Regions from separate parts of the Bradyrhizobium sp. USDA 10063 genome, predicted to be linked through region 1. Evidence: predicted binding sites of a transcription regulator. Region 1 holds the regulator's gene; each other region holds the start of a gene.

Region 1 (4,209 bases):
GCTGACGCTGCGGCGGAACCGGAACGGCTTCGTCATCGACGCGGTCAGGCCCGCCGGCCTCGACCGGCCGTGGTCCCCCGCGATGTCAGGCGAAGGCGAGCCCGAGACCACGATCCGAATCCAGGGAGCACCTGCGCCGCGCGCGATCGATGCGACCCCGTCCGAATCCGACCTGCAGCCAGAAGACTGAGCGCCCCGTCAATCTCCGCCGGCGCTGGCCGGCAACTCGAACGCGCCGAGTCGAAACTCGTCCGGGCTGCCTGAACGCGAAGGCATTTGAACGAGCGTAAAGGTCGCATCCGGATATCGCTCCCAGATGGCAAGATCTTCCGCTGCCACGGTGAGCCAGCCGAACCTGAACATGTACCGGCCCGGCTCGGCCACGCGTCCGGCTCTTTGCCATGTGATCTTGGTGACCACCGATCACGCCCCCTCGGCGAAATGAAGCACTCGTTCAACACAAAATCACACGCGCCCCCGGATGTGCCCTCCGGGGCCGCTCAAAACACTTTGCTTGTCGCTCGCGGCAACGTTCCGCCGGCCGAAACCGGCGGCGCACGCTGCGCGAGGCCGTCAGCCCATGAACAGCGGGTTCGGCGCCGGGCGCTGCTCGACCACCTTCTGCGCCGGCTCGACAACATGATGCGTCACGGGCAGTTGCAGCACGGTCGCCCGCTGCCCTTCGCAGAGCTGGGTCACCAATACATGGCTGCCATCGGGGAATTCGATAGCGTCGTGGTGACGATCCCGAATATGCGGATCGATCTGGTTGAACTTGCCGACGCGGAAGCCGGTCGTCTTGGTCCAAATCCAGCGATTGTCGTAACGGACGTTGTCAGCGAACGCGAGTTCGGTCCCGGGAAGCATGCAGACCGCGACCGTCGGATCGCTTTCCGAAGCGAAGCCGCGGGTCGAGGTGCCGCGGAAGGTGGTGGTGATGAGCGTCTCTCCAACCTGGGCGGGACGCGTCGCCACGGCATGCAGGCTATAGTCACACATCGGATTGCTCCTCATTCGAGATAGCCGACCCGGGCCTGGGAGAGGCGCAGGCCTCTATCAGAGTGGACGATAACTTATAAGCCTCTGCTTCGTTCTTGGCATTTGTACGGCCCACGCCTTGTGTCCGTTCACAAACACGATAGCGAGGCGCTGCCGTACGTTGCCTCGCACAGAATAGCCCCGGCGGCGAACTACCGGGACTCATATTCTAATCATTCTAAGTCGTTCTTGTCAGCGTCTCGCATGAACAAAGTACCCACCCAAGTACCAGACGGGCTGCTGTGCCGGACGCTCAATACTTGCGATAAAGCCCGATCAGCTTGCCCTGGATCCGCACCCGGTTCGGCGGCAGGATGCGGACTTCGTAGGCGGCATTGGCAGGCTCGAGTGCGATCGAGGCGCCGCGGCGACGGAAGCGCTTCAGCGTAGCTTCCTCCTCATCGATCAGCGCCACCACGATGTCGCCGGTGTTGGCGGTCTCGTTGCGCTGGATCAGCGCCATGTCGCCGTCGAGGATTCCGGCCTCCACCATGGAATCGCCACGCACCTCGAGCGCGTAGTGCTCGCCGGAGCCGAGCATGTCGGGCGGCACGCTGATCGTGTGGCTGCGGGTCTGCAGCGCCTCGATCGGCGTACCCGCCGCGATCCGGCCCATCACGGGGACCGCGACGGGACGGTTGCCATCGTCCTCGGCCACGGCCGTGCTGCTCGTGCGCTTGCCGAGCGTGCCTTCGATGACGCTCGGCGTGAACCCGCGGCGGCCGTTGCCGGCCGCCGAGAGCTCGGGCAGCTTGATCACCTCGATCGCGCGGGCGCGGTTCGGCAGGCGACGGATGAAGCCCCGTTCCTCCAGCGCCGTGATCAGGCGGTGGATGCCGGACTTCGAGCGCAGGTCGAGTGCGTCCTTCATCTCGTCGAAGGAAGGAGGCACACCGGCCTCTTTCAGCCGTTCGTTGATGAAACGCAGAAGTTCATACTGTTTGCGCGTAAGCATCGCGAGCATTCCCCCGGTTGGTAGCGTCGTTCGATCCGAGACTTGAGAAGAGCTGATCTCGGGAGCCACGCACTCCCATTCGTAGACAGCGAGTTTCGAAACAAATCATGAACGGACACTATATGTTCGATATGTGTTCCGCAACCACTTAATTTCAGGTGAACGCGATTGGAAATGCTCCCGTACGTGCTGGTCGCGGCTTCATTCAGGCAATCGGAGAATGTCGCAGGGGGCGCCTTTCGGCGCCGCCGGCGCGAATGGCGGACGGATCACAAGTGCCTGCGCCGCAGTGAGATTCCCGAGCAGCGAACTGTCCTGCCGGGTGACCGGCGTTGCGATCAGCGTGCCGTCGGCGCGCTCTTCGAGCAGCGCACGAAGATAGTCTTCGCGCTGATCGTTGGCGGCGAGATCGCGGCCGAGCAGGGCGCTTTTCCTGACGTGATGGATCGCCGAGCGGCCGAGCAGGGCCCGAATCAACGGCACCAGGAACAGGTAGGCGCAGACATAGGACGACACCGGATTGCCGGGCAGGCCGATCACCCGCATCGCGCCGAGCCGGCCATGCATCATCGGCTTGCCCGGCCGCATCGCGATCTTCCAGAACGCCATGGTGACACCCTCGGCCTCGAGCGACGGTTTCACGAGGTCATGGTCGCCGACCGAGGCGCCGCCGGTGGTGACGAGGATATCGGCGCCCGCGGCATGCGCGCGGCGGATGCCTTCGGTGGTGGCGGCAACCGTGTCCGCGGCGACCCCCAGATCGATCGTTTCGGCGCCTTCCGCGCGGGCCAGCGCCCGCAGCGCATAGCCGTTGGAATAGACGATCTGGCCCGGACCCGGCGAGCTGCCCGGCATCACCAGTTCGTCGCCGGTCGCGAGCACGGCGACCTTTGGCCGGCGCCGCACCGCGAGTTCCGGATAGTTCATCGACGCCGCCAGCGACAGCGCGCGGTCGGTCAGCCGGCTGCCGCGCTGAAGCAGCACGTCGCCTTCGCGGAAATCGATCCCGGCGGGCCGGATATGCCGCCCGGCGATGGCGGCCTCGGTGATGGTGATGTGATCGCCGTCGACCCTGGTGTCTTCCTGGATCACGACGGCATCGGCGCCAGCGGGAATGACGCCACCGGTGAAGATCCGCGCCGCTTCGCGCCGGCCAAGTTCCCGATCGAACGGCCGGCCCGCGGCGACTTCGCCGATCACCTTCAGCCGCGCGCTGAGATCGGCGGCATCGGCTGAGCGCACCGCATAGCCATCCATCGCTGACATCGCCAGTGGCGGCTGCGTGCGCCTCGCTGCGACGTCATGCGCGAGGGTGCGGTGACAGGCAGCATCGAGCGCGACCATCTCTTCCGTCAACGGTTCCACGCCGGCGAGAACAGCGGCTAGCGCATCGGCGACCGGCATCAGGGCCACGGGCAACTCCTAAATTCCGAGTGCGAGAAGCGCGTTCGTCACATCATCTGACGATGTGACGTGAATGGCGTTAAGGCCTGCCGCTCGTGCGCCGCGGATGTTCTCGGCGGAATCGTCGAAGAACACGATGCGCGAGGCCGGCACGCCGATCGCCTTCACCACGTAATCATAGGCTTCCGCATCGGGTTTCCGAAACCCGATCGTCGACGAGAAGAATATCTGGCGGAAGTGGCCGAGCACGTCCGAATAGGCTGTCGAGAAATGCTCGATATGGGGCGGATTGGTGTTCGAGAAAGCATAGAGCGGCAGGCGCACCTTGGCGCGCGCCAGGTGCTCGGCGATTCCTGGCATCTCGCCGGCGAAGATCGCGTTCCAGCCTTCCAGGAACTGGGCGTCGGAGATTTCGATGCCGAGCGACTGCCGCAGGCTTGCGAAGAAGGCGGCGTCATCGATCTTGCCGACCTCGTGATGCCTGTAACTCTCGTCCATGACAAAGCGGGCGGCGAGCTCGGCGGGCTCGCAGCCGGCATGGCCGGCCCAGATGGTCATCACCTTGCCGAAATCGATATCGAGCACGACGCGGCCGAGATCGAACAACAGGACGTCGGCGGAGCCGGGGGAGAGGGACGGTTGGGTCATGACGACGGTGGTGTACGAAAATCCTGCGACCACGGCAATGTCGTCAATGGCAACCGTCGGCAACGGTCACGCACACCGCTGTCGTCCCTGGAAAGCAGGGACCCGTAACCACAGCGAGGCGTTGTTGCGTGAGCACAAGCGGTTACAGCGGAGCACATCACGAC
Region 2 (4,209 bases), 6.1 Mb from region 1:
CGTGCGCGCGCTTGATATGGAAGGCAAGCAGCTCCGGTGTGACGCGCCGCGTTGGATCGCGACGCATCGCCTTCACAGCGCCCGCTCCCAGGTCTCGCCGACGAGGTCCTGCCCGAAGCTGCGGTGCGGCTGGCTTTTCACCAGCACGAAGCCTGCGTCCTGATAGATTTTTCGTGCGGCCACCAGAATGCTCTGGGTCCAGAGCGTGATCTTGCGGTAGCCGCAGGCCCTGGCGAAGGTGATGCATTCGCCAACCAGCCGCTTGCCGAGCCCCTGTCCGCGGCCGGCCGGGTCGACCAGGAGCAGCCTGAGCTTGGCGATGTCGTCGGAGTGCCTGACCAGGAACACCGAGCCGACTGGCATGCCGTCGAGATCGGCGATCCAGCAGCGTTCACGCGAGGCGTCGAACGAAGTCAGGAATTTTGCTGCGATCTCGGCGACCAGCGCCTCGAAGGACGAATCGAAGCCGTATTCGCTGGCATAGAGCGCGCCATGGCTCTGCACCACCCAGCCCATGTCGCCCGGGCGGGGATCGCGCAGCACCGCGCGCGGGGCTGCGGCCTCGCCGAGCAGCCGCTCGATCGTGCCCATCGCCGCCGTCAGGCGGGCACGATCGTCCGGCGGAAGCCGCGTCAGCATCGCCGCGACCTCGTCATGCGAGGCGCGGTTGATCCTGGCAAAGGTCTGCCGCCCCTTCGCGGTGAGGCCGAGCTGGTATTGCCGGCGGTCGGAGGCGAGGGGCTCGCGCGTGATGAGCCCGTCCTCGTCGAATTTCTGGAGGATGCGGCTGAGATAGCCGGGATCGAGCCCGAGTTCGGTCCCGATCTCCTTGGCCGATATTTCCTCGCGATGGGCCAGCTCATAGAGCACCCGCGCCTCGCTGAGCGAGAACGGGCTTTTCAATAGATGTTGGTCGAGGAAGCCGAGCTTGCGGGTGTAGAAGCGGTTGAATGCCCGCACCGCGGCGACCTGGTTTTCGGAATCCGGCTCTGACATCGTGCGCACCTCAATAGTTGCCATTGTCAAATAATTATTTGACTTTGGCAAGTATCCAGGTGAGCTACATCGGCAAAGGCGCTGTGCTCCCTCTCCCGCTTGCGGAAGAGGGGGGGTGAGGGTGTCTCCGCATCGGGATTCCCTGGGTGGAGAGAGCCCCCACCCGGCGCTTCGCGCCGACCTCCCTCGCAAGCGGGGGGAGGTGAAGGAGAAGGCTATGCGACCATGATCCGGCTGCGCAGCATCGTGCGGGAGGAGCGGCCGAGCTGCCGCAACAGCCGCGCCTCGGAGCGGCGGGCATCGGGGCGGTAGCCGCCGAGCTGCTCGTAATGATCGCGCGCGATCAAAAGACCCTGCTCGGCGGTCGGGCCGGTCAGCATGCGGGCCACGAACCTGAAGCCGTCGCGCAGGCGGGTGTCGCCATAGGGCGAACGGGCGTAGCGGAAGATGCCCGCCCGCGGCCGGCCGCTGATCGCCACCCCCTGGATGAACTGGCTGGTCTCCTCGATCCAGCCGCTGTCGAGCACGGCGCCGGCATGCAGGAACATCAGCCAGGGCGCGCGCGCCTGGCGGGCGCCGGCCGCCAGCGCTGCGGCGCGGGTGCCGTCGAACGCCATGAAGCGGCAGCCGGCGACATCGGCGACGCGTTCGATCGCGCCGGTCTTGGCGCGATCCTTGGCGCGATCGACCAGCAGCACCTCTTTTATGATTCCGGCCGCAGCGCCCGGAACCAGCGCCGCAAGGGTGGCGACTGCAGCCCGCTCGTCGCCCTCGGTCGGGATAATCACGCTCAGCATTATCTGAGGCTTCGTTGGCTCAAAATGGGTGAAAAGCTCGAAAACTGTTATCACCTTGTCACAATCAAAACAGCCTGAGGGGTGCAGTTTTTTGCGGCAGCGCAATTGTGGAATTTTGCGAATGTGTTCTTGATTTGTTCTATCGGCATGCTAGCTTGGGAACATGAGCCGAGCATCCTCTCATGCCCTCAAGCACCCGCCGGTGACGGCGCCCTCCACACCGGCGGGTGCGCCCTCCGCGTTTCCCGAACTCGCGGTCGCGATCGAGCGCGAGCGGCGACGCGGCCGCGGCGCGCAATCCAATGCCAGCGGCCGTTATGAGGCGGAGGCCCGCGTTGCCTTCGACGATGGCTGGCAGAGCCTGGAAGAGCTGCCGCCGTTCAAGACCACGGTGTCGCTCGACACCTCGCGCAAGGTGATCGCGCGCAACGATTCGCCCGACATCGGGTTCGACCGCTCGATCAATCCGTACCGAGGCTGCGAGCATGGCTGCGTCTACTGCTTCGCGCGGCCGACGCATGCCTATCTCGGCCTGTCGCCGGGACTGGATTTCGAATCGAAGCTATTGGCAAAACCCGATGCGCCGGCTCTGCTCGAGAAGGAGCTTGCGGCGCCTGGTTATGAACCGCGCATGATCGCGATCGGCACCAACACCGATCCGTACCAGCCGATCGAGCGCGAGCACAAGATCATGCGCGGCATCCTCGAGGTGCTGGAGCGTGCCGGCCATCCGGTCGGCATCGTCACCAAGTCGGCGCTGGTGGCGCGCGACATCGATATCCTGCAGCGGATGGCGCGGCGGAACCTGGTCAAGGTCGCGCTGTCGGTGACGACACTCGATGCCAAGCTGGCGCGCACCATGGAGCCGCGCGCCTCGACGCCGCCGAAGCGGCTGGAAACGATCAAGCGGCTTTCGGATGCCGGCATCCCGACCACCGTGATGGTCGCGCCCGTAATCCCTGCGCTGAACGATTCCGAGATCGAGCGCATCCTTGATGCGGCGGCGCATGCCGGCGCCAAGGAAGCGAGCTACGTGCTGCTGCGGCTGCCCCTGGAAGTGCGCGACCTGTTCCGGGAATGGCTGCTGGCGAATTATCCGGACCGCTATCGCCACGTCTTCACCCTGATCCGCGACATGCGCGGCGGGCGCGACTACGACTCGCAGTGGGGGACGCGGATGAAGGGCACCGGGCCGATGGCCTGGATGATCGGCCGCCGCTTCGAGATTGCTTGCGAGAAGCTCGGCCTGAACAAGCGCCGTTCGAAGCTGACGACCGACCATTTCGTCAAGCCGAAGCAAAGCGGCGAGCAACTGAGCCTGTTCTGAGAGCGGCGCGAGCAATATGAAATAGAACTTGGTGGGCAGTCCCCTCGCGGCCCATCCTTCGAGACGCCCGCCTTCGGCGGGCTCCTCAGAGGGTGAGAATGATTCGCCTTGTCCGGAGAATTTTACATGTGATGGGCTGGAAGGCACAGACCGTAAAGCTTTTCGGTTGAGCCGGCGCCGAATGACCGCGATCTGACCTCCGGGCCGGTGCTGCGGCTGCTGCGGCGCTTTGTGGGCACCTGCTGGCGTGGACGCCTCTGTTCATGCCGCGACCTGCGCCTTGGCGTGCAAGGCGAGGAAGCGCATCATGTTGTGAGCGACGGCGAACCACAGCAGATGGAGGCGGGCCTTGATCTTGCCGCGCAGGGTTAGCTGGCGCAGTCCCATGCGGCGGGCATGGGCATTGATGCATTCGTGCTCGGCGCGCAGTCGGTAGAATGCCTTACCGTCCTTGCTCTGCATGCGTTCACGCCAATCCGCGACGCCAACACCGTCACCCTGCTTCGGCGCATAAGGGTCGGTGCCGTGCCTGGTTTGCCCCGCCGGGCACCACAGTTTGATATCTTTGGCGTGGGCCCACTCGATGTCGTCGTTCTTGGTGAAGCCGCCGTCGACCAGATAGTTGGAGGGGTCGTAGCCTTCAGCGTGCACCGTCTCGATCCCCGGTTGCGCCAGGCCGCGATCCGAGCCGCTGGTATCGATGTCGACCGCAACGATCACCTGGTGTTCCGGCGCCGAGATGATCTGCATGTTATAAGCCGGACGCCACCCACCATCGGCCATCTTCATCACCCGCGCGTCGGTATCGGTGGTCGAAGCGCGCGGCTCCTTCTGCTTGGCCACCTGGTTCTTGTTGGTCTTCTCGCGCCGCTCCCGCTCGACCTCCAGTTCCTTCATGCGCTGCTGCGCCGCCGCGATCCGCGCCTCGCGCTCGCGGGCGCCACGCGCCTTCGCCGCCCGCTGGCGACGATCGCCAGCCGCCGGATCCGTCTCGGCTTCAGCGCGCAGGCGCGCCACCCGCGTCTGCGCCGCGGTGAGCAGATCATCAAGCCGCGCGCGCCGGCGGAAGGAACTCGCCCCGGCACCCGC
Region 3 (4,209 bases), 4.7 Mb from region 1:
CTGAGCCCGCTTCCGCCGCGTCGGGCGCAAAGGTGAATCCGTCGAGCCGGCCGATCACGTGCCCCTCGACGATGACTTCGCCGGTCTTGCCGATTTCAGTATTCAAAACAGAGTTCTCCCGCAGGCGGCGCATCAATACACTGGTACGACGATCAACGAAACGCTCCGTGAGCCGTTCATGCAGCGCATCGGATAATTTATTTTCGAGCTCGCGCGTGATCCCCTGCCAATGTTCGGGATCGGACAGCCAGTCCGGCCGGTTCGCCACAAAGGTCCAGGTGCGCACCTGAGCGATCCGGCCCGACAGCGTGTCGATATCGCCGTCGACGCGGTCGGCCTGATCGACCTGGGCGGCAAACCATGCATCGGGAATGCGCCCCTTTTGCATCAGGAAGCCGTAAACCGTGGTCACAAGCTCGGCATGCGCGGCCGGCGACAGCTTTCGGTAATCGGGTATCTGGCAGGTGTCCCATAGCCGCTCGACCGCGGCAGCGCCATGCGCCCGATCGCGCACCTCGGCGTCGCGCGCCGCATGGTCGAGCACGCGCATGTCCTCGGCGATCGGCGCCCGCGTCAGCACCTCATGCGACGGCGGCAGCGCGAGTGAAACCTGCAGGCTGCCGAGCGAGGAGAAATCCAGCTTCGAATTGCGCCACTGCAGCATTTTCACGCTGTCGAAGGTGTGGTTCTGCAGCGCGTTCACCAGTTCCGGCTCGAACGGCGCGCAGCGGCCGGTGGTGCCGAAGGTGCCATTGCGCGTCGCGCGCCCGGCACGCCCGGCGATCTGCGCAAACTCGGCCGGCGTCAGGCGGCGGAACTGATAGCCGTCGTATTTGCGGTCGGAGGCAAAGGCGACGTGATCGACGTCGAGGTTCAGCCCCATGCCGACGGCGTCGGTGGCGACGAGATAATCGACATCGCCGTTCTGGAACATCGCGACCTGCGCATTGCGTGTGCGCGGCGAGAGCGAGCCGAGCACGACCGCGGCGCCGCCATGCTGGCGGCGGATCAATTCGGCGATCGCATAGACCTCGTCGGCCGAGAACGCGACGATCGCGGTGCGCCGCGGCTGCCGCGTGATCTTGCGGTCGCCGGCGAATTCGAGCGTCGAGAGCCGCGGCCGCGTCACGATCGAGGCGCCGGGCAGCAGCCGCTCGACGATGGGGCGCATCGTCGCAGCCCCGAGCAGCAGCGTCTCGTCGCGGCCGCGCCGATTGAGGATGCGGTCGGTGAAGACATGCCCGCGCTCGAGATCGGCCGCGATCTGGATCTCGTCGACCGCAAGGAACGAGACGTCGAGATCGCGCGGCATCGCCTCCACAGTCGAGACCCAGAAGCGCGGCGACTTCGGCTTGATCTTCTCCTCGCCGGTGATCAGCGCGACGCTCTCGCTTCCCGCGCGATCGGCGATCTTGTTGTAGACCTCGCGCGCCAGGAGCCGCAGCGGCAGGCCGATCAGCCCGGACGAATGCCCGAGCATCCGCTCGATGGCCAGATGCGTCTTGCCGGTATTGGTCGGCCCGAGCACGGCGGTGACGCCGGCGCCAGGCGCGCGCTCATGGGCGAAGGGAGGAGAGGAAAGAGCCATGATTCCAGGTGCTTTTTGATGCGTTTCTTGGAGATGACAGAGAGCGCGGCTAGGAAAATCGTCTCACATTGCGACACGGCGGATGCCGCGGCTTAAGCTTCGGAACGAGTCTAGAACGAATCGCGGCCGAATCGCTGACTCCACCTGTGTTCTCCTCCGTTCACCGCAACATCTCGTGTCGGCATTTCAGTTCCAGCACCAAATCGGGTTTAGCAGCGATCACGATGACGGCGAAATCGTTAAAGCCGGAGTCGAATCAGAAGCGGCCAAGAGTCAACAGGATTCGTGCCCTCTCTGTCATTCCGGGGCGTCCGCAGGACGAGCCCGGAATCCATCGGGCCGCATGCGCCGGAGGAGACATGGATTCCGGGCTCATCGCTTCGCGATGCCCCGGAATGACGGTGCCTAGCCTCACTGCGTCTTCGCCACCCGCGGCGGCGTGGCCGACGTCACGAACGACGTCGCCTCCAGCATGGCGAGTCCGAACGGCGTCGGGATCTTGACGCGGAACGGGATCAGGATGCGCGTGCCCGCGATCGGCACGAAGGCGATCTCCATGTTGCGCGCCTCGGAGAGATATTTGATCACGGGCCGGTCCGGGATATAGCCCGCGATCGGCGTGAAATAGATCGCGCAGACCAGCGCCGGGCCCTGATAGCCCTTCTCCGCCTTGACCATCTCCACGCGCTTGAAATCGAGCTTCAGATCGTAGCGCAGCCGGCCGTCGAAAATGCCCGCGCTGGTGCGGCAGCTATCCGGGCTCATCAGTTCGCCATTGCCGGGCACCCGCAACAGCGAGCCGGTCATCGGATCGAACACGTTCTTCTTGTGCGCCTCGGTGACCGGGATGCGGTTGGGATCGACCGGCGGCTCCGGCTCGATCACGGTTTCCCTGATGTTGCCGCCGCCGAGCGCCATCCGGATGACCTCGGATTTCTTGTAGCTGTTGTAGTTGACGGTATAGCCCGATGCCACCAGCGCGCCATTGACCACGCGGCCCTGGGACCCGCCCACCCCGCCGGCGCCGGCAAAGGCCTTCACCAGCCCGGCGGTGCCGCCCTGCGCGATCGCGGAAAAGGTGTCCTCGCCGATCTCGATGGTCCAGCTTCCCTTGCCGACGGCGATACCGGCCAGCGAGGCCTCGTACTGCGCCTCCAGCCGGCCCTGCGCGAGCGCGCCCTCCGGCAACAGCAGAAACAGCGCGCCGGCGCCGAGCAGCCAGGATTCCCTCATCGAGGGCAGAAAACTGCTGAAAATGCTCACAAACTTAACGATCCTGTCGTCGGCGCCGAAAGATCATTTAGGAAGGAATGACCGGCAAGCAACGCGGGCGAATACGGAACCACCTTACGGGGCTGAATACGCCCTTTATATGGAAGGTTAAACCGCTGAACGGCCTTGTGAACGCGCTGGTTTTGGGCTCAGTAGGGTTTTACCGGTTGTCGTGAAAAAGCCGCGTCGAATTGAGGGTTTCAGGGCCTCGGAACGAGGCCAAAAACCTTGACGCTTTGCGCCTCACCCCCTATACGTCCGCGGTTCCTGGAAAATGGACGTGAAATTGAACCCCCGCCGCGCGCGGCGCGCGCTGTTGGTTTAGCGGGGATGGAAGAGGATTTGAACAATGTCCCGGCGCTGTGAACTGACGGCCAAAGGCCCGCAAGTGGGCCACAAGGTCAGCCACTCCAACATCAAGACCAAGCGGCGTTTCCTGCCGAACCTCTGCAACATCACCTTCCAGTCGGAAGCGCTCGGCCGCAACATCCGCCTGCGCGTCTCCTCGAACGCGGTGAAGAGCGTCGACCACAATGGCGGCCTCGACGCGTTCCTGCTGAAGGCGAATGCCGCGCACCTCTCGCCCCGCGCGCTGGATTTGAAGCGCCAGATCGAGAAGAAGCGGACGGCGGCCGCGGAGAAGCAGGCGAGCTGAGGCTCGCTGTATCAGAGTAGCGGTTTGAGAGTTTGAGCGGCCGGGTCGAAAGACCCGGCCGTTTTGTTTTAACGCAGGGTCCGAAGCGACGACTCACGAAATTTCAGAATAGAATGCTAGGCAATCACTAATCTCTGCGAGTTCACCATGTCAGAGGACGCTGAATACTTAGCGAGATACAAGAGCAATCACCTCTACGTTCATCCTGGAAAAAACGGAGCTTACGCGACGATCGCTGGTGAAAGCGAGGAGATCCTTGGGGAGATTGACGTCACCGCACGATCCAAGATCGCAATCTCAGCCTTTTATGTAGATGACCACCGTGACTTCGGCACTTTCAAGATTACAAAGTTGCAGTTTCATGCTCGGTACGGCTGGCGGGAGAAGGAACATGTTCACGTAAACCAATTTCAGCTAGCTCAAATGCGGGAATTTCTTTCCATTCTCTCAGCACTCGACCTTAGCGATGCTCAAAAGACAAGAGTTTCGCTCGACAATATCCATGTTGGCGCTCTCGGTGCGCTTCTGAGCAGCACAAAGGGACCCGAAATAATCCGCCAGCTTGCCGCAAGCCCCGAGCTTCACCATGATGTCTACGCAGTAGCGGCAAAACGTGCCGCATTGGCTGAATTCGAGACCAACCTTACCCATAGCGAAGTTTCCGAACCGACGTGGCAGGCCTTCTTCGAGCGCA
Region 4 (4,209 bases), 4.4 Mb from region 1:
GCAGGCGACGGTGTCCGCCATGTGCCCCGACGATCAGCGCCGCGGCATCGCGCACTGAGAAGCTTTTCGAATGAACGAAGATCCGATAATCGGCCGGACCATCCTGCGACAGATAGATCACGGGATCGGTTGCGGCTGATTTGGCCGAGATCGCGACCAGTTGCGGCACGCCGTTGCTCTCGCAGGCGCCGGGCTCGGCGTCGTCGACATCATCGATGACCGCGAAATCGGCGGCCTCCGCGCTGTCGGAGATCTGGACCCGCACGGTGGCAGCGGCCGGGTCGTCCGTGAAGCTGACATGGAGCTGGGCGAGCCAGGGGATCGATGCGATCTGCACGGTGGCGCCACCCGCTTCGATGCAGGGGCGAGGCCCCGGCAGGAATTCACCGCGGGCAACGAGTGCGAACACAGCCAGCGGCACGACCGAGGCCAGAATCTTCAAACGCAACATGACACCACTCACGCGACCAAAGCCTGCAAACGCGCGGGCTTATGGTTGGCGGAGCGTAAAGAGAACTGGTTACTTTCGCGTTGACGCGTTTTCTTCACGCGAACCGGTATCCACGTCGCTCGAAAACGCTCTACGCCGCGCGCCTGATGTCGTCGGCGAGCGCGCGGTAGGACAGCGCTTCGGCGAGATGCAGCCGGCCGATCTTCTCCACGCCGTCGAGATCGGCGAGCGTACGCGCGACGCGCAACACGCGATGATAGCCGCGCGCGGTAAGCCGCATGGTTTCGGCCGCGTCGCGGAGCAGCTTCTGCCCCTGCGCGTCCGGCTGCGCGATGGTCTCGAGCAGCGATGCCGGCGCCTCGGCATTGGTGCGGACGTTGGGCATGCCTGCGGCGGCATAGCGCGCAAGCTGGATGTCGCGAGCCGCTGCGACCCGCGACGCCACTTCCGCTGATCCTTCGGAAGGCGGCGGCAGGATCAGGTCGGCGGCGGTCACTGCCGGCACTTCGATCCGCAGATCGATGCGGTCCATCAGCGGACCGGAGATGCGCATCTGGTAATCGGCGGTGCAGCGGTCGATGGGTCCGCGCTTGCAGGCATAGCCGGGCTCGTAGGCATGGCCGCAACGGCACGGGTTCATTGCCGCGACCAGCATGAAGCGCGCCGGATAGGTGACGCGGTGGTTGGCGCGCGAAATGGAAACCTCGCCTGTCTCCAGCGGCTGGCGCAGCGAATCCAAGACGCGCGGATCGAATTCCGGTAATTCGTCGAGGAAGAGCACGCCCTGATGCGCCAGCGAAATCTCGCCGGGCCTCGCGCGCATGCCGCCGCCGGTGAGCGCGGCCATGCTGGCGGAATGATGCGGGCTGCGGAACGGCCGCCGCGCGGTCAAGGCGCCGTCGCGGATTTCGCCTGCCACCGACGCAATCATCGACACTTCCAAAAGTTCAGACGGCGACAGTGGCGGCAGGATCGAGGGCAGCCGCGCCGCCAGCATCGACTTGCCGGCGCCGGGCGAGCCCATCATCAACAAATGATGCCCACCGGCCGCCGCGATCTCCAGCGCCCGTTTGGCGCTCTCCTGGCCCTTGATGTCGCGGAGGTCGAGCAGCGTCTCCTTCTGCTCGTGCACTTTCGGCTGCGGGCGCGACAGCACCTGCGTGCCCTTGAAATGATTGGCGATCTGGATCAGCGACTGTGCTGCGATGATCTGGATGTCCGGGCTCGCCCATGCCGCTTCCGAGCCGCAGGCCGCGGGGCAGATCAGCCCCTCGTCGCGCGAATTGGCGCCGATCGCCGCCGGCAATACGCCCGCAACCGGTGCAATCGAGCCATCCAGCCCGAGTTCGCCGAGCACGGTAAAGCCGTTGAGCGCATCGGAAGGAATCGCCCCGATCGCCGCCATCAGCCCGAGCGCGATCGGCAGGTCGTAGTGGCTGCCTTCCTTGGGCAGGTCAGCCGGCGCCAGGTTGACGATGATCCGGCGTGCCGGCAAAGCGAGGCCGGAGGCAATCAGCGCTGAGCGAACCCGCTCGCGCGCCTCGGACACCGCCTTGTCCGGCAGGCCCACGATCGCAAAGGCCGGCAGTCCCGGTGCGACCTGCACCTGCACGTCGACCGCGCGAGCCTCTATCCCCTCGAAAGCGACGGTGGAAACGCGTTGAACCATGCTGCCCCCTTGCCGGAACCGAGGGTAGCTGAAGGCAACGGCAAGCGCAAGAACATTACAGGAACAAGGGCTCCGGGGACCTGCCGCTCAGCCGTCCCGGAGCCCACGCAAGCTTACAGCGTCATCTGCATCGGCTCGGGATAATATTTGAAGCCGTCGCCGACCTTGGCGACGTGGCCGTAGCCGGGCCAGGCGAAGTGGTAGGACATCACGGGGATCTTGTTGGCCGCCAGCATCTCCAGCAGCTTCACCCGCGAGGCTGCCGCCTGCTTCGGGTCGGTATCGTAGGAGAATTCCATCCGCGGCCGCTCGAGCAGCAGCACGGAGTGGTGCGAGAGATCGCCGAGGAAGGCGAAGGATTTGCCGGCCGAGCTCACCATGAAGATGTGGTGGCCGACGGTGTGGCCGGGCGCCGCGATCGCCTGTACGCCGGGCAGGAATTCCTGGCCGTCCTTGAAGAACACCAGCCGATCCTTGACCGGCAGCAGATTCTTGCGCGCGTGAATGACGAAGTCCTTCAGCGGGCTGCCCATCTTGCCTTCGTCGGTCCAGTAATCGAAGTCGCTCTGGGCGATATAGACCTGCGCGTTCGGGAACAGCGGCTTGTCAGTGGCGCCGACGATGCCGCCGATATGGTCGATATGCGCATGCGAGCAGACAACGGCGTCGATGTCCTCGGGCTTGATGCCGGCTTCCGCCATGCTCTTCTGCTGGCGGCCGGTGGTCGGGCCGAACGCTTTCGAAGTGCCCATGCCGGTGTCGAACAGGATCAGCTTGTCGCCGGTGTTCACGATCGGCGAATTCTGCTCCAGCACGACATTGTCGGGTGACAGGAAGTTGTCCGACAGCATCTTTTTCACTTCTTCCTTCGGCACGCCAGTGAAGGTGCCGGAAGGATCGCCGAGCGGCAGCGGGCCGTCGGAGACGACGGTGACTTCGGCATCGCCGAGAATGAAGCGGTGCCAATAAGGCGTTTGCGTGCCGAGCTTCGGCGCGCGTGCCAGCGCGCTGCCGCCCAGCAGCGTGCTTGCTCCAAGGCCGGCGCCGAGCGCGAGCAGGGACCTTCGCGAGACGTTGATTGTCATGCTTTTCCTCCAACGGTTTTTTCGATTTGTATTTTGGTAAGTCGTCGCGCGCCGCGCAGGTCTTGCCCCGCGACCTGAGGGCGAGCACAGCCATGCTGCGCCCGCAGTCGCAAGCTGACAAGAGGTCTCAGAGCGGAAGGAAGGCAGACGCGCTCTAAGATTTTGCGCGCTTCGCCTCGATGACGTCCCAGATTCTGGCCGCCACGTCCGGACCACCGAGCCGCTGAATCGCGCGGATGCCGGTCGGCGAGGTGACGTTGATCTCGGTGAGGTAGCCGTCGATCACGTCGATGCCGACGAACAACAGGCCGTGCTCGCGCAAGGCCGGACCGAGCGTTGTGCAGATCTCGCGCTCGCGGTCGGAAAGCTCGGTCGACTGCGCCGCGCCGCCGCGCACCATGTTCGAGCGCAGGTCGTCCGCCGCCGGCACGCGGTTGACGGCGCCGGCGAATTCGCCGTCGACCAGGATGATGCGCTTGTCGCCATGTTTGACCTCGGGAAGGAAGCGCTGGATCACCCAGGGCTCCTTGAAGGTCACCGAAAACATGTCGAACAGCGAGCCGAAATTCATGTCCTGGGGCATCACGCGGAACACCGCGGCGCCGCCATGGCCGTGCAACGGTTTCATGACGACGGCGCCGTGCTCGTCACGGAACGCGTTGATCTCGTCGAGGTCGCGCGAGATCAACGTCGGCGGCATGAGCTGCGGAAAGTTCATCACGAACAGCTTTTCCGGCGCATTGCGGACGCTGGCGGGATCGTTGACGACCAGGGTCTTCGGGTGGATGCGTTCGAGAAAATGCGTCGAGGTGATATAGGCGAGATCGAACGGCGGATCCTGCCGCAGCAGGATCACGTCGAAATTGGTCAGCGGCTCGCGCTTGGGCTCGCCAAGGATGAAGTGATCGCCGACCTCGTCGCGCACGGTGAGGATTTGCACCGGTGCCACCAGCTCATCGCCGCGCAGCGAGAGCTTGTCCGGCGTGTAATAGGAAACGCCGTGG

Evidence for each region. The regulator LexA, encoded in region 1, represses DNA repair genes until DNA is damaged. The targets are predictions, from matches to a motif close to TGTTCNNNNTGTGTTCNG.
Region 2: a site for LexA is predicted at 1,918-1,935, ahead of ACVJGD_RS36910 (PA0069 family radical SAM protein). Genes of this name have one in related genera too.
Region 3: a site for LexA is predicted at 1,689-1,706, ahead of ACVJGD_RS30790 (helicase-related protein). Genes of this name have one in related genera too.
Region 4: a site for LexA is predicted at 2,169-2,186, ahead of ACVJGD_RS29190 (YifB family Mg chelatase-like AAA ATPase). Genes of this name have one in related genera too.

What each region holds. Positions count from the first base shown of each region.
Region 1 is NZ_JBSSGP010000002.1:1,317,490-1,321,698, reverse strand. Features, by position in the region: gene ACVJGD_RS08180 (ComEC/Rec2 family competence protein) at 1-190, shown strand, start outside; gene ACVJGD_RS08175 (hypothetical protein) at 199-420, opposite strand; gene ACVJGD_RS08170 (hypothetical protein) at 574-999, opposite strand; gene lexA (transcriptional repressor LexA) at 1,292-1,993, opposite strand; gene ACVJGD_RS08160 (molybdopterin molybdotransferase MoeA) at 2,195-3,406, opposite strand; gene ACVJGD_RS08155 (HAD-IA family hydrolase) at 3,416-4,045, opposite strand.
Region 2 is NZ_JBSSGP010000002.1:7,402,080-7,406,288, forward strand. Features, by position in the region: gene ACVJGD_RS36895 (RSP_7527 family protein) at 1-67, opposite strand, end outside; gene ACVJGD_RS36900 (bifunctional helix-turn-helix transcriptional regulator/GNAT family N-acetyltransferase) at 73-996, opposite strand; gene ACVJGD_RS36905 (glycosyl transferase) at 1,212-1,793, opposite strand; gene ACVJGD_RS36910 (PA0069 family radical SAM protein) at 1,957-3,120, shown strand; gene ACVJGD_RS36915 (IS1182 family transposase) at 3,382-4,209, opposite strand, start outside.
Region 3 is NZ_JBSSGP010000002.1:6,062,099-6,066,307, reverse strand. Features, by position in the region: gene ACVJGD_RS30790 (helicase-related protein) at 1-1,588, opposite strand, end outside; gene ACVJGD_RS30785 (DUF3108 domain-containing protein) at 2,000-2,821, opposite strand; gene rpmB (50S ribosomal protein L28) at 3,210-3,515, shown strand; gene ACVJGD_RS30775 (Shedu immune nuclease family protein) at 3,663-4,209, shown strand, end outside.
Region 4 is NZ_JBSSGP010000002.1:5,715,505-5,719,713, reverse strand. Features, by position in the region: gene ACVJGD_RS29195 (hypothetical protein) at 1-451, opposite strand, end outside; gene ACVJGD_RS29190 (YifB family Mg chelatase-like AAA ATPase) at 582-2,120, opposite strand; gene ACVJGD_RS29185 (MBL fold metallo-hydrolase) at 2,234-3,205, opposite strand; gene gshB (glutathione synthase) at 3,360-4,209, opposite strand, start outside.